DNA from 2 places in the Kitasatospora sp. NPDC048540 genome. Region 2 is predicted to be linked to the other one. Evidence: riboswitches for the same ligand, from Rfam matches in the RefSeq annotation. Region 2 holds a riboswitch; the other holds the start of a gene.
What was found. Region 2 has a riboswitch for cyclic di-AMP ahead of AB0D08_RS04670 (M23 family metallopeptidase). Riboswitches for the same ligand answer to the same signal wherever they lie in the genome.
Positions count from the first base shown of each region.

Region 1 (7,271 bases), on a different contig from region 2:
GCCTGCCGCCAGCTCCAGTACATCAGACCGGAGCAGTCGAACGTACGGGGCCCGGTCGACCCGTACACGTACGGCGATCCGATCTTGCTCACGGCGGCGGCCAGCGCGGCGGCGGCCCGGCCGGAGGAGGGCGGCTGGTCGCCGAGGTCGATCCGGTCGGTCCCGCGGGTGGCGCGCTGCTCGGCGGCCCGGGCGTCGTCGGCGACCATCCTGGCCCGCTCGGCGGAGCCGAGGCTGTTCAGCAGCCGCTGGGCCTTGGCGAGCCGGCCGCGGACCTCCGACCTGCTCTGCGCCAGCGCGCGCCGGACCTCCTCCAGCTCGGCGAGCTTGGCGCCGACCTCGGAGCGGCGCTGGTCGAGCCGGCGCTGGCGGTCGAGCACCAGGCGCAGGGTGTCGTTCTGCCGCTGGGCGGCCTGGTCCAGCGCCCTGGCCCCGGCCAGGTACGCGTCGGGGTCGGAGTCGAGCATCAGCCGGACGCCGGGGTCCATCCCGCCGGCCCGGTACTCGGCGCCGGCCAGTGCGGCGAGGTCCTGCCGGAGCCGGTTGAGGTCCTCCTGGCCGGTGGCGACCTGGTCCTGCAGGGCCGAGGTCTCGCTCTGCAGCCGCTGCTGGTACTCCTGGGCGGCCTCGAACCTCTGGCTGGCCTGCTCGGCCTCGTCGTAGAGCCGGTCGACCTGGGCCTTGACGTCCTGCTTGGCGACCGGCTCGGCGGGCGGCCCGGGCAGCGCCCGGGCGCTGCCTGCGACCGTCACACCGAGGGCGGTGGTGGTCGCGGCCGTGACGGCCAGCGCGCGGGCGAGCCGCCGGACGCCCGGCAGTTGGGGACGGCGGTGCACGGTCATGCTGCGGCGACTCCCGTTCCTCGGGCCGGGCCACCGCCGCCGCCCCGGGCGGGGGCGGCCGTCCTCGCGGAGGTCCGGGGGCAGACGTTAGCGAGTCACGGCGATCTAGTCCAAACCCCTCCAGTAGCGAATATTTGACCACTAATCGGACACCTGGCCCAACGCCGCGAAGCCCCGCAGGCCCGGGGCACGACGACGCCGGCCCGGCGCTCACGGGGAGCGCCGGGCCGGCGGACGAACAGCACGGACCGCGTCAGGGGCGGACGATCGCGTTGATCGGGCTCATGGTCGCCGTCTCGTAGCGCACCACGGCACCGGTGTGCGGGGCGTGGATGACCTGGCCGTTGCCCACGTACAGCGCGACGTGGCTGGCGCTGCTGTTGTAGATGATCAGGTCGCCCGGCAGGGCGTTGGCGATGTTGGTGCCGACGTTGGTCCCGGCACTGCGCTGCTCCTGCGAGGTCCGCGGCAGCGACACGCCGGCCTGCGCGTAGGCCCACTTCATCAGGCCCGAGCAGTCGAAGCTGTCGGGGCCGGCCGCGCCGTAGGAGTACGGCGTACCGAGCTTGGACTGGGCGGCCGCGATGGCGGCGGCGGCGTGCGAGCCGGCCGGCACGTTGACGGCCACGTCGGTGCGGGCCGCGTCGCGGGAGGCCCGCTCGGTGCTCTGACCGCCGGTCGCCTTGGCCTTCGCGTCGGCGGCGGCCTTGGCCTCGGCCGCGGCGAGCTCGTCGCGCTCCTTCTGGGTGAGCGAGTCGAGCAGATTCCGGGCCTGGGCCAGCTTGCCCTGGATCTCCTCCTTGTCGGCCTTCAGCCGCTGGGTGGTGGAGTCCAGCTCGGCGAGCTTCTGCTCGGCCTCGGCCTTCTGCTGGTCGAGCTTGGCCTGCTCGCCCTTGAAGGACTTCAGCACGTCGGCCTGGGTGCTGCCGACCTGGTTCATCGCCCCGGCCTGGCCGAGGAAGGAGTCCGGGCTGGCCGAGAGCATCAGCTGCACGGTCTGCGGGATCCCGCCGGTGCGGTACTGCTCGGCGGCGATCTCACCCAGGCTGCCCTGAATGGTGCTCACCTCGGCCTGCTGCCGCGCGACCTGGTCCTGGAGCTGGGAGACCTGCTTCTGCAGCCCCTGCTCCTTCTCGACCGCGGCGTTGTACTCCTCGGTCTTGACCTCGGCCTGCTCGTTGAGCGTGTCGACCTGCTGCTTGACCTGGTCCTTGCTGGGGGCCGGGTCGGCGTGCGCGCCGGCCTGCGAGGACAGCGCCACCGCGGTGGCGGCGGCAGCCGTCAGGATCGAGACACGGGCCCGGCCGGCGGGCTTGGGACGACGATGGGACGCCACGAAGGCGGACTCCTTCTCCCTCACACCGCCTACCGGGTGAGCTGACGGGTTCGGGCCGAAAGAGACGCCCTACGACGCCTCACCGGCCACCCGTCCGGCACGCGAACCTCCGCGCGCCGCCGCAGCGGCCGACCTGGCGCCGATTCACCCCGAGGAACGTGGTTCCCCGGCTCCGATCGACAGCGACCCCCGTCGGGGGCTTCCCCGTGGGCAGTCGAACTGCCCAGCTGCGTCTCGGACTCGGCGGCGACCACCGTTGCCACCCGGGTTGGATGGACGACTGGGCGGCGGTCCGTGGGATGACCCTAGTAACCCATCCGTGATCCGTTCAAATCGTTGTCAGAAAAAAGTCGTAATTCTGGCTAAGTTCGATTGTGATTACGACCGACAGTGACGGTACATCTACGCTCGGCCGATAAGTATTACGAATATGGCCGGATAATGGGACACCCGGACGTGTCGGAGATCACAGCGCGATCTCGACCCGTCCGGGCGTCCATGGAGAGCTGTAGCGGCGTCAGTTGATCCCGAGTGACGCCGAATGTCCGATATGGGACAGGGAGTCAGACCCGGCGGATCGTCTTGATCGGCATCGCGTCGGCCTTCATCACCTTCACCACGTCACCGGTGTGCGGGGCGTGCACCACCAGGCCGTTGCCGATGTACATCCCGACGTGGTGCGCGTCGCTGTGGTAGATGACCAGGTCGCCGGGCTGGGCGTTGGCGATGTTGGTGCCGACGTTGACGCCGACCGTGGCCTGGCTCTGCGAGGTGCGCGGCAGCGAGACGCCGGCCTTGGCGTAGGCCCAGACCATCAGGCCGGAGCAGTCGAAGCTGCTCGGGCCGGTGGCGCCCCAGACGTACGGCGAACCCTGCTTGCTCATCGCGGCCGCGACCGCGGCCGCGGCGTAACCGCTGGCCGGGGGAAGGTTGCTGAGGTCGAACCGGGAGTCGCTGCGGGAGGCCTTGTCACCGAGCACGGCGGCCCGGTCGGCGGCGCTCAGCTGGTTGAGCAGCTTCTGCGCGTCCTGGAGCTTGGACTGCACCTCGGCCTTGGCGTCGTTCAGCGCCTGGGTGGAGCGGTCCAGCTCGGCGAGGACGGTCGCGGCCTCCTGCTTCTGCTGGTCCAGCCGGCGCTGCTGGTCCTTCAGCGACTTCAGGGTGTCCGCCTGGGTGCTGGCGGCCTGCTCGAAGCTGGAGGCCTGGGCGAGGTAGCCGTCCGGGTCCGCGGAGAGCATCAGCTGCATCGACGGGTCCACGCCGCCGGAGCGGTACTCCTGCCCGGCCACCGCGGCCAGCCCGGCGGCCAGCTCGGTCATCTGGCCCTGGCCGCGGGCGACCTGGTCCTGGAGCTGGTCGGCCTGCTTGCGCAGCTGGTCGGCCCGCTCCTTGGCGCCGTTGTAGCGCTCGGCGGCCTGCTCCTGCTCGTCGAGCAGCTTGTCGACCTGTGCCTTGACCTCGTCCTTGTTCGGCTTGGCGGGCGCCGCGTGGGCGCTGACCTGGGCGGACAGGGCGACCGCGGTCGCTGCGGCAGCGGTCAGCACGGTCACCCGCGCACGGCTCGGCTGCTTAGGACGGCGGTGGGAGGCCAAGGGGGTAGCTCCTTCTTCCTGCTGGACTCACCCGAACGAGCGAAAGTCCGGAATATAGGTTTGACGCCAGACCCTAGTGAAGATCAAGCTCCGGCGCCACTCCCCTATCGGAACGAACTTCCTACCCGCCAGGGCCGTTCACGCCGCCGACACATCCCGGCCACGCACGGGTGACGGGCGCTCAGCCCGATTGACGCCCGGGAGCCCCCGGACACCCGCCCGGGAGCCCTCGCACCCACCGGAAGGGGACGCTACGCCCGGGCCAGCCGGTTCAGCAGCAGGACCGAGGCCACCGGGCGCGCACCGGCCTTGCGCACGCCCTCCGCGACCTCCTTGTCGGTGGACACCACCACCACCGGACGCCCTTGCGGCTCCGCCCGGACCAGGCGGCGGATCAGCTCGTCCGCGGTCTCCCCGGTCCGGCTGAACCGCACCCGCACGCCCCGCGGCGGCGCCATCATCACCGGAACGTCCAGGTCCTGCCCGTCGAACACGCAGGTCACCTCGGCCTGGGTGCGCTGCGCCAGCATCGCCAGCCCGCCGAGCAGCCGCATCCGCTGCTGCTCCAGCGGCAGCGCCGGGTAGCCGGACTTGGTCACGTTGTAACCGTCCACCACCAGGTGGACCTGCGGGATCGCCAGCAGCTGGTCCAGCAGCGCCGGGTCGTCCTCGGCCAGCCCGCGCCTGGCCACGTCGTTCGGCGAGGCGGAGACCGGGGCCACCGCGTCCACCAGGTCCGCCGGGCGCAGCTGCGCGACCGGCAGCGCCAACTCCCGCTGCAGTCCCTGCGCGGACTGCAGCACGGTGTCCAGCAGCAGCCGCAGCCGCATGTCCTCCACACTGCGGCCCTCGCGCGCGGAGCGGCGGCCGGCCTCGACGGCGGCCTCCAGCTCAGTGATCCGATGCTTCAGCCGGCGCGCCTCGCTCTCGGCCGCGCTGCGCTCGGTCGTCCCGGCCGCCCGCAGCGCCTCCAGCTCACCGTGCAGCTTGCGGCTCTCGGCCTGCGCCCGCCGGGTGTCGCTCTCCAGGCTGCGGACCCGCTTGCGCAGCGACTCGGCCTCCTTGCGGACGCCCTCCGACTCGGCCCGCTGGCGCTCCAGGTCGGCCCGGGCGGTGGCGCGCACCTCGGACAGCTCCTCCTGGAGCTTCTCGACCAGCCGGGCGGCCTCCGCGGCGGCGCCCTCGGCCCCGGCCCGCTCGACCTCCTCGCCGGCCTCCACGACCACCCGGGTCCAGCCGGCCGTCCGCAGCAGGTAGGCGCCGGCGGCCACGTCCATCGGGTCGGCCGCGCCGGGCACGGTGCCCGACTCCAGGGACCGCACCAGGTCGGGCTGGCCGAGGCGGAGGCGGTCGGCTATCCGCAGCCGGAACACCGGGTCCGCCTCCAGCGCGGCGGCCAGCGCGGTCCCGGCGTACTTGGCCCGCCGGGCGGGGGTGAACTTCGCGTACTGGCGCAGCGAGGCGGGCAGGTCGGCGGCGGGGATGCCGCCGAGCGCGTCGGCCGCCAGGCCGACCACCCGGCGGCGGACACCCTCGGGCAGCGGGCGGTCCAGGTGCTCGGTTGCCTCGGCCGCCCCGGGCGCCTCGTCGGCCGCGGTCCCGGCCGAGGGCGTGCTGCCGTCCGTGCCGGGAACCGCCGGGTCCGTGCCGGGAAGCGCCGGGTCCGCGGCGGGCTGCTGCCCCTGCGGCTCGGCGGGCCCCCTCGCTGCGTCCACCACGTCCTCGGCTCCGATCCTGGTCCGGCGGGGTCCGTACGGCCGTCTGCCGCTGCCCCGGAACTCACCGCTCTCTGCAATTGTCCCGTCTACCGTGCCCCACCGACAGCACGCCACACATCGGCGGCGGCCGGCCCGGGGCCCGGGGTCAGGCGCCGGGGTGCTCCCCGGCCGGGTCGGCGGCGCCCGCGTCACCGGTCCCGGCGGCGGCCTCCTCGGCACCCGGACGGGCCACCAGTTCGACCTGGTCGACGGCGTTGCACCAGCGGCAGCGCACCGACTCCAGGGTCTCGCTGAGCACCTCGGTCTCCTCCACCTTCGACTCGCCGGCCAGGTCGAAGTGCAGGTACTCGACCACCCGGGCGGAGCGCGTCACGTCGAAACGGGTCAGGTTGCCGCACAGGGTGCAGCGCCAGCGGGTCTCGGCGGTGGGGGCGGCGATGCTCATCGGCGGTCCTCTCGGATGATCCGGTTCCGGGCGCACCAGCCTATTGCCTGGGCCCCCGCGCCCCGCCACCGGTCTCAGGTCCGGCACTCACCCGCTCGCAGTAGCCGCCGGTGTCGCGGGCGGCCCGGCGAGGAATGCTCCCCGGATGGCCCTTCCCGTACTCGACCAGGCGCCCCCGCCGCCGGCCGCCGCGGCCACCCGCCCGCCGCTGGTCACCTTCGGCCTGATCGCGCTGAGCGCCGTGGTCCTGCTGCTCGGCCCGAGCTTCGGCCTCAACCCGGCGTACGGCACCGGCACCGACCGGGTCTGCGCCGAGCAGCGGTACGAGCAGCGCTGGGGCGCGGTGCCGGCCGAGCTGATCGGGCGGCACCCGCTGACCGCCGGTCAGCTGGCCGCTCTGCCACCCGCGACGGACGGCTGCACGCTGCCGCCCGACCCCGGCAAGAGCCCGGCGCTGTCGGTGCTGACCTCGCTGTTCGTGCACGCGGGCTGGCTGCACCTGGCGGGCAACATGCTGTTCCTGTTCGTCTTCGGCCCGGGGGTGGAGGAGCGGCTCGGCCGGATCCGCTTCCTGCTCTGCTACCTGGCGGTCGGCTACCTGGCGACCTACGGCTACGCGCTCGCGGAGTCCGGGTCCCCGGACGCGGTCCGGGCCCTGGTCGGGGCCTCCGGGGCGATCGCCGGGGTGCTCGGCGCCTACCTGCGGCTGTTCCCGCGGGCCAGGGTCACCACGCTGGTGCCGGTGCTGCTGTTCCTGCCGCTGCGGTTCCCGGCCTGGGCGGTGCTGGGCCTGTGGTTCGCGCTGCAGTGGTGGTCGGTGCGGGCGGGCGGCTCCGGGGTGGCGTACCTGGTGCACGTGATCGGCTTCTCGGCCGGGTGGCTGTCCGCCTGGGCCTGGTGTGCGCGGGGCAGCAGACGCCCCACCTGACGGCGGATACGCTGGGCCCGTCCCCTTCACACAGGAGCCAGCGTGATCACCGCGATCGTCCTCATCAAGACCAGCGTCGACCGGATCCCCGAGATCGCCGAGGCGATCGCCGCGATCGAGGGCGTCAGCGAGGTCTACTCGGTCACCGGCACCCACGACCTGGTGGCCATGGTGCGGGTCCGGCAGCACGAGGACCTGGCCGAGGTGATCCCCGGCCAGGTCAACAAGGTCCCCGGGGTGGAGCACACGGAGACCCACATCGCCTTCCGTACCTACTCCCAGCACGACCTGGAGGCCGCGTTCGCGCTCGGCCTGGAGTAGCCCGGGTGCGCCCGCGGCGGCGGTCTCAGGGCCGGCGGGTGTCGGCGACGCAGCGGCCGCCCTCGTTGCGGTAGGTCCACCGGGCGCCG
Region 1 covers NZ_JBEZIR010000001.1:250,109-257,379, reverse strand. Annotated here, with positions in the region: gene AB0D08_RS01355 (C40 family peptidase) at 1-842, opposite strand, end outside; gene AB0D08_RS01350 (NlpC/P60 family protein) at 1,096-2,178, opposite strand; cyclic di-AMP (ydaO/yuaA leader) riboswitch at 2,189-2,373, opposite strand; gene AB0D08_RS01345 (C40 family peptidase) at 2,742-3,770, opposite strand; gene AB0D08_RS01340 (NYN domain-containing protein) at 4,022-5,323, opposite strand; gene AB0D08_RS01335 (hypothetical protein) at 5,634-5,933, opposite strand; gene AB0D08_RS01330 (rhomboid family intramembrane serine protease) at 6,079-6,861, shown strand; gene AB0D08_RS01325 (Lrp/AsnC ligand binding domain-containing protein) at 6,904-7,182, shown strand; gene AB0D08_RS01320 (aminotransferase class V-fold PLP-dependent enzyme) at 7,208-7,271, opposite strand, start outside.
Region 1: it holds a riboswitch for cyclic di-AMP, as region 2 does, so the genes downstream of both, AB0D08_RS01350 (NlpC/P60 family protein) here and AB0D08_RS04670 (M23 family metallopeptidase) in region 2, are expected to answer to the same signal.

Region 2 (7,271 bases):
AGCAGTGCGAGCAGCGGCAGGCCGACGGCGGTGACCAGCAGCCCCGTCCCGACCGCGAACAGCGTGACGACCAGGACGAAGCCGATGACCGCCACCGGCAGCCCGGTGACGACGAACCCGACCTCGCGGTAGGTCTCCGCACTGAACGGAGCCTTCCAGAAGGCCGGCCGATGGTCGGGCCGGCGGTCGGGCCGGCGGTCGGCGCGGATGCCGTAGGCGGCGGTGCTGGTGGTCATCTCGGGCCCCTTGACGTCGTCCGTACTCACGGGTCCTACGGTGCCAAAGCCGGTCTCAGCGGGGTATCCGGTGCGCTGCCGGATCGGGGGTGGGGTTCTCCCCACCCCCCGGGCGGGCGGGGTCCCCGGGGTCCGGCCGCCACTCGTGCTCCAGCAGCGAGTACTGGTCGGAGTCGAGCCAGCGGCCGGCCCGGCACAGGTCGTGCCGGATCCGGCCCTCCCGGTGGAATCCGGCCCTGGTCAGCACCCGGGCGCAGGCCAGGTTGCCGGGATCGGTGCGGGCGGCCAGCCGGTGCAGTCCGAGCCGGGCGAAGCCGAGCCGGCAGAGCAGTCCGGTGATCTCGCCGGCGTACCCCAGGCCCCAGGTGTCCCGGCGCAGCGCGAAGCCGAGCTGCGCCGCCCGGTCGCCGTCGAGGGTGAGGGCGGCGGTGCCGATGGCGGGCGCGTCCTCGCCGTCGGCGCGGCGGCGGACCGCGAGGCGGTAGACGGTGCGGGGCTCGCGTTCGGCCTCCTCCAGGTACAGCTCGATCTGGTCGGCGCAGTCCTCGAAGCCGTACGGCTCGAAGGCGAGGTGGCGGACGGTGTGCGGGTCACCGAGGACCGCGTGCAGGGCCGCCACCTCCTGCGGGGTGTGGGCGTACTCGCGCAGGGTCAGCCGGGGGCCGGACAGCCGTACCTGGTCCATGGCGCCCGACCCTACCCGGGCGGCTGCGGGGCACCGGCTACGGTTTGTCCGTGAATGACGAAGATCTGCAGCTCATCCCGCACACCCGCGCCGCCGACCTGCTCGCCGCCGCGGCCGAGGCCGGGCGGCCCGCCGTGCCCGAGGAGGCGCTGCGGACGGTGCTGGCACTGCTGGAGCTGAGCGGCGCCCGGATGCACGACGGCTACCCGGAGCTGAGCTCGGCGCTGCTGGAGCAGCTGCTGTACGAGCGGCTCTACCTGTACGTGCAGCCGGACCTGTCCGCGCGGGCGGACGGCGCGCAGGGGTACGGCGCGCAGGCGTACGGCGACGCGGTGCTGGCGCTGATCGAGCACCAGCGGGCGGCCCGGCGGCTGAACGCCAAGCGGTACGAGCGGCTGCGCGAGGAGGCCGAGTGGCAGGGTGAGGTGCTGGGCGGGCTGCTGCGCCGGTCCGACCTGGTGACCTGGCCCCGGCTGTACGCCCTGCTGCTGCGCGCGGACGGGGTGGACACGGCCGATCCGGGCGCGGTGCGCGGCTGGCTGGACGCCTTCCGGGAGCTGACGGCCGAGCAGCGTCTGGCGGTGTACGCGGCGGCGCCCGGTCTGGAGCCGGAGGAGCGGGACGGCGGCTGGGGACCGACCCGGCTGCTGATGATCGGGATGGCCACCGACGGCGCCCGGCTGCTGCTGGAGCAGGGCCTGATGCAGCGCAGCTACCGCAACCTGGCCGAACTGACGGCACTCGGCCGCCCGATGCCCGAGGAGCTGGCGGGCGACTTCGACGGCTTCGAGGCCGCGGTCGCCGTCGAGGCGCTGCGGCTGTACGGCGAGTGGACGGTGCCCGGGCTGCCGGCGCTGCTGGTCGAGGAGTACCCGGACCTGGCGCCGGAGCCCGGCAACGAGGAGATCGAGGAGTACCTGGCGGCCCGCGAGGCCGCGGCGCAGGAGACCGCGCAGGAGGCCGCCGACGCCGACGGCGAAGGCGATGCCGGGCAGTGGCCCACCGGTTGAGGCGGTGGCCCACGGGTTGAGGCGGTGGCCCACCGGTTGAGGCGGTGGCCCACCGGCTGAGGCGGTGGCCTACGGGTTGAGGCCGTGCGCCTGCATCCAGGCCAGCGGGTCGACGGGGGCGCCGCCGCCGGGGCGGACCTCCAGGTGCAGGTGCGGTCCGGTGACGGTGCCGGTGGCGCCGACCGCGCCGAGCACCGTGCCGGGGGCCACCTCGCCCTCGGCGGTGGCGATCCGGGAGAGGTGGCAGTACCAGATCTCGGTGCCGTCGGGCAGCGTCTGGATCACCCGGTAGCCGTGCGGGCCGGACCAGCCCGCCGAGGTGACGGTGCCGGCGGCGACCGCGCCGACCGGTGCGCCGGTGCGGGCGGCGAAGTCCAGGCCGGTGTGCAGGTGCGCCCAGTAGGAGCCGGACTGCCCGTAGTGCGCGGTCAGGGTGTAGCCGGTGACCGGGAGGACGAGCGGGGCGCCGGACCGGACGTCCGGCTGCGGGGCGGCGGCGGGGGCAGGCTGCTGCGGGGTCTGCTGCGGGGCGGCGGTCTCGTACGCGGCGAGCTGGGCGGCCCGCTTGGCCTCGGCGTCCTGGGCGGCGGCGAGCCGGGCGTCCTCCTGCTCGGCGGCGGCGCGGCCGTCGGCCTGCTGCTGGATCCGGGCGGCGAGCGCGAGGCCCGGGTCGGCGGCGGACGGGGCGCCGTCGCCGGCGGCGTCGGCGGCCGTGACCGCGGGTGCGGGCACCGGCGCGGCCTGCGCGGGGGTGGCGGCGCCGAAGCCGGTGGCGCCGAGGGCCGCGGTCATCGCGGTGACGCCGAGCAGCGGTCCGCCGCTCCTGGCCTGACGGGGCATCCGGTGCCGTGAGGCGTCCGCGCCCAGGTCCACCGGCTGGCCCTCCACCGGGTGGGGTCGGTCCCCCGGGTGGTCGAGCAGCTGGGTACCTGCGGCCGTGCCCTGGAGCGGGTGCGTCGACGCCACTGAGGCGTGCTCCTTTCCTTCCCTCTCGCCGACCGGGTTAGCTGACGGGTTCGGAGCAGGAAGGTCTCCTACGGCCGGGCCTGGGCCCCGCCGATTCACCCCAAGGAACGTGGTTCCCCGGCTCCCCGGACCCGCCCGGTGAGGGCGTGCCCGCGGATTGAGCGATGGCGCACGGTGCCGTCTGGCTACGGCGTTTCGTACCGCGCTGCGTTATCGAAAGTTAATCCCATGAGGGCCATGATTCCAAGCGCCCTGGACAACACTTTGGCACCCGAACCGGGCGCCCGGGGCGGTTCACCCGGATTCGGCCCGCCGGCGGTGACGGACCGCTACCGGCCGGTTGAGTATCCGTACTCATGTGCCGGAAAGGCGAGTTGGAGAACCTACCGGCATGACCGCAAAGATGCAGACCAGAACCACGGCGGCGTACTTCGGCCAGGCCGTGCTCTCCTTCGCACTCGCCACCTCGGCCCTGGCGATCGGGATCGCCTATCTCCCGGTCAACGCCTGGATGCGCGGATTCCTCGCCGTCGGCCTGCTGTACGAGATCACCTCGGCCTTCACGCTGGCGAAGGTGATCCGCGACCGCCAGGAGGCGGACGAGCTGACCAGCCGGGTGGACCAGGCCAGGCTGGACAAGCTGCTCGCCGAGCACGACCCGTTCCGGGTCGAGGGCGCCTGAACCCGCGCCCCCGGCCGGACCGGCCGGACGGGCGTCACGCGCCCTCGGACTCCTTCGCCTTCCGCACCGCGAAGGTCTCGCCGCCGGCCGACCAGTGGGTCGGCGGGATCTCCTCCACCGCGACCCAGATCTTCTCCGGGTCCACCCCGGTCACCCTGGCGTACGCCTCGGTCAGCGCGCGGGTGATCTCCGCGTTCTGCTCGTCGGTCCGGCCGGACAGCTGCTTGACGTTGATGAAGGGCACGACGCCTCCTGGCACTCGAACCGGCGGGCGGGGCCGGCACCCGGGACCGTGATCACCCGCACGCTACCCCAGGGCCGCGGACGCCTCCGTGGCACCCTTGACGGCTAAGGCTATTAGCATTAGCTTTATGGCCACAGGAGCTCGCCGGACCGGCCGGGCATCCGTCGAGGAGCCCAGGAGGCAGCGATGAACACCACCGTCACCCAGTACGTCACCGTTCCCGGCGGCCGGATCGCCTTCGACGACTCGGCGGCCGGGCCCACCACCGGGACCACCGCCGGGACCACCGCCGGGACCGCCGCCGGGTCCGTGCCGGTCGTGCTGCTGCCCGGCATGCTGGACCGGCGCACCACCTACCGGCACCTGGTCCCGCTGCTGACCGCCGCCGGCCACCGGGTGATCACCATGGACCTGCGCGGCCTCGGCGACTCCTCCACCGGCTTCACCGACCACTCCCCGGCCGCCATCGCCACGGACGTGGTCGCCCTGCTCGACCACCTCGGGATCGGGCGCGCCGTCCTGGCCGGCAACTCCTACACCGGCGCAACCGTGGTCAAGGTGGCCGGCGACCGGCCCGAGCTGGTGGCCGGGATCGTGCTGATCGACGCCTTCATCGAGAACCTCCCGCCGAACGCCTTCCAGAAGGCGCTGGTCAAGACGCTCGGCGCGGCCCTGGTGCACTTCCCCGCACTGTGGGGCGCCGCGCAGAAGCTCTACTTCCCCACCGAGCGCCCCGCCGACTTCGACGCCTACCGTGCCGGGCTGGTCGCCATGCTGCGCGAGCCGGGCCGCAAGGCCGCCACCCGGGGCTACGTCTCCGGCGACTCCGCCCCGGTCGGCTGGACCGCCGCGGTGACCTGCCCGGCCCTGGTGCTGATGGGCACCAAGGACGTCGACTTCCCGGACCCCGAGCTGGTGGCCGACCGCCAGGCGGCCGCGCTGAAGGGCCGTAAGGTGATGATCGACGGCGGTGGCCACTACCCGATGGCGGGATTCCCGCAGGCCACCGCCGATGCCCTGCTCCCCTTCCTGCACGAGGTCGCCTGATGCCCAGGGCCGGACTCACCCCCGCCGCCGTCGTGGACCACGCCCTGGCCCTGCTCGACGAGCAGGGCGGCGATGCCCTCACGCTCGCCGCCGTCGCCGCCCGGGCCAAGGTCGCCACCCCTTCGCTCTACAAGCACGTGCCCGGCGGCCTGACCGAACTGCGCCGGCTGATCGCGGTCCGGGTCACCGAGGAACTGGCCGACCGGCTGGGCGCCGCCGCCCTCGGGCGCAGCACCGACGAGGCCGTGGAGGCACTGGTGGCGGCGTACGTCCGCTACGCCCGCGAGCACCCCGAGCGGTACGCGGCGATACCGCAGGCGCCCGACCCGGCCGACCCCGCGCTGACCGCGGCGGCGACCCGGCTGGTCGAGGCGGTCATGGCGGTACTGCGCGGCTACGGCCTGACGGGCTCGGAGGTGGTGCACGCGACCCGCACGGTCCGCGCCGTCGCGCACGGTTTCGCCTCGCTGACCACCGGCGGCGGCTTCCAGCTCGCGGAGGACCTGACGGTGACCCAGCAGCGGGTGACCGGCGTCCTGACGGCGGGGCTGCGGGACTGGCCCGGCCAGGCCCCCGCCGGCTGAGCCCGCCCCGCGCTGGGCCACCCGTGTCCTGGCGGGGCCGTCGGGCGTTGGGCAGGGCATGAAGAAGCGAAGCATGCTCGCCGTCGCCTCCCTCGCCGTCGGTGTGGTGGCCTCCCTGACCGCCCCCAGCGCGCACGCGGCCCCCGCCGGCGACCGTGGCCCGACCCCGGACGCCATCACCGCCCCCGACGTCCCGGTCGACCTTCTCGGCACCGTCTCAGGCGGCAGCCCCGACCTGGACGGCCTGGACGGGCTGCCGGGGATCCAGGCCTGACCGGCCGCACCCTCCGACCTGCTCCTGGGCCACCCGGACCACCGGGTGGCCCTCGTGCTGTCCAACGCCGCCCGGCCCCGGGCCCGATCCGCCCCGCGTCCGCCGCTGACCGGAACCGACCTGGGGCGACCGGTTCCTGACCGTGGCCGACCGGGCGCCGGTATGGCTTCGGGTGGGTTTCGAGACCGTTCTGTCACAGTCCGCGGGTGAGACTTGGTGGGTACCCGGACGCTCCCAGCGCTCCGGCCGCCCCGAGGACGTGGACAGATGCCCCAGACCGTGGAGCCCTCCCGGACCGCCGCCGGACTGGTCCCCGCCCAGCGGACCGGGACCGCCCGTCCGGGCGTCCCCGCGGCCGGCGCCACCACGGGCGGCCACCTCGCCCGGGCGTACGCCGTGGCCCGCGGTCTGCGCGCGCTGCGGCCCGTCCCGGCCCGCGCCCAGGAGCCGTACGGCGAGTCGGACGGCCAGTAGCTGCCCTCCGCCCCGACCGGGCGGCTGCCCGAGTGCCCCCGGCGGCCGTGACCGAGTGCGACGCCCGGCCGGAGCGCGTGGCGCCGCTGCCGCCGGGTGCGTCCGGGCCGCCGGCGGCGGTGGTGCGGCCCGGGGTGGTCGTGACGGGGATGCCGGGCGAGGAGCAGTTCCGGCTGATCATCGGCGCGAGGGCGCCGGACGGATCACCCCGTGTACGCCGTCAAGTTCGTCGGCGACCAGCACCGATGCGTCCAGGTCGGGGAGTTGGAGGATTCCACCATCCTGTGAAAGTTTGACTGATTAAGCTCAATTGACGACCGATCGGTTCACACGAACGTAGGATCATCGCCCTAGACTTCGCCGCGTGACGATGACTCAGTGGTGCGGAGCAGCAGCCGGCGGCCTCGCCGTCCTCGCCTTGGTGGCCGCCGCGAGGTTCCATGCCGTCACGGTCACCCTGCGCGGTCGGCTCGCCGACCAGGACCGGGAGCTCGACCGGCTACGCGCCGACCTGGCCGAGGCGCTCGACCGCCGCTCGGCCGAGAACGCCGCCGTCCAGCAGGAGCAGGACCTCAACTCCGCCACCCGGCGGGCCTTCCTGAGCGTCGCCCGCCGGATCCTGGTGATGGCGCACGACCAGCAGGCCGGGCTGGACGAGATGGAGCGCACCCACGACGACCCGGCGCTGCTCGACGGCCTGCTCAAGGCGGACCACGCGGCGGCCCAACAGGCCCGGCTGGCACAGACGCTGGCGGTGCTCTGCGGCGCCCGGGCGGGCCGGCACTGGCCCGAGCCGGTGGCCCTGGAGGACGTGGTGCGCGGCGCGCAGTCCCGCATCCTGCCGTTCCAGCGGGTGGTGGTGCGCAGCCGGATCGAGACCGCCGTGGTCGGCGCGGCCGCCGAGGCGCTGATCCACGCGGTGGCCGAGCTGCTGGACAACGCCACCCGCTACTCGCCGCCGTCCACCCAGGTGTTCGTGACGCTGATGTCGGTGCACAACGGCGCGGTGGTGGAGATCGACGACTGCGGCGTCGGCATGCCGGAGCAGGCGGTGGAGAAGGCCGCCGCG
Region 2 covers NZ_JBEZIR010000006.1:571-7,841, forward strand. Annotated here, with positions in the region: gene AB0D08_RS04655 (sensor domain-containing protein) at 1-266, opposite strand, end outside; gene AB0D08_RS04660 (GNAT family N-acetyltransferase) at 292-921, opposite strand; gene AB0D08_RS04665 (hypothetical protein) at 972-1,931, shown strand; gene AB0D08_RS04670 (M23 family metallopeptidase) at 2,001-2,897, opposite strand; cyclic di-AMP (ydaO/yuaA leader) riboswitch at 2,909-3,071, opposite strand; gene AB0D08_RS04675 (YiaA/YiaB family inner membrane protein) at 3,289-3,579, shown strand; gene AB0D08_RS04680 (4-oxalocrotonate tautomerase family protein) at 3,614-3,823, opposite strand; gene AB0D08_RS04685 (alpha/beta hydrolase) at 4,010-4,870, shown strand; gene AB0D08_RS04690 (TetR-like C-terminal domain-containing protein) at 4,870-5,454, shown strand; gene AB0D08_RS04695 (hypothetical protein) at 5,513-5,728, shown strand; gene AB0D08_RS04700 (hypothetical protein) at 5,996-6,202, shown strand; gene AB0D08_RS04705 (ATP-binding protein) at 6,573-7,271, shown strand, end outside.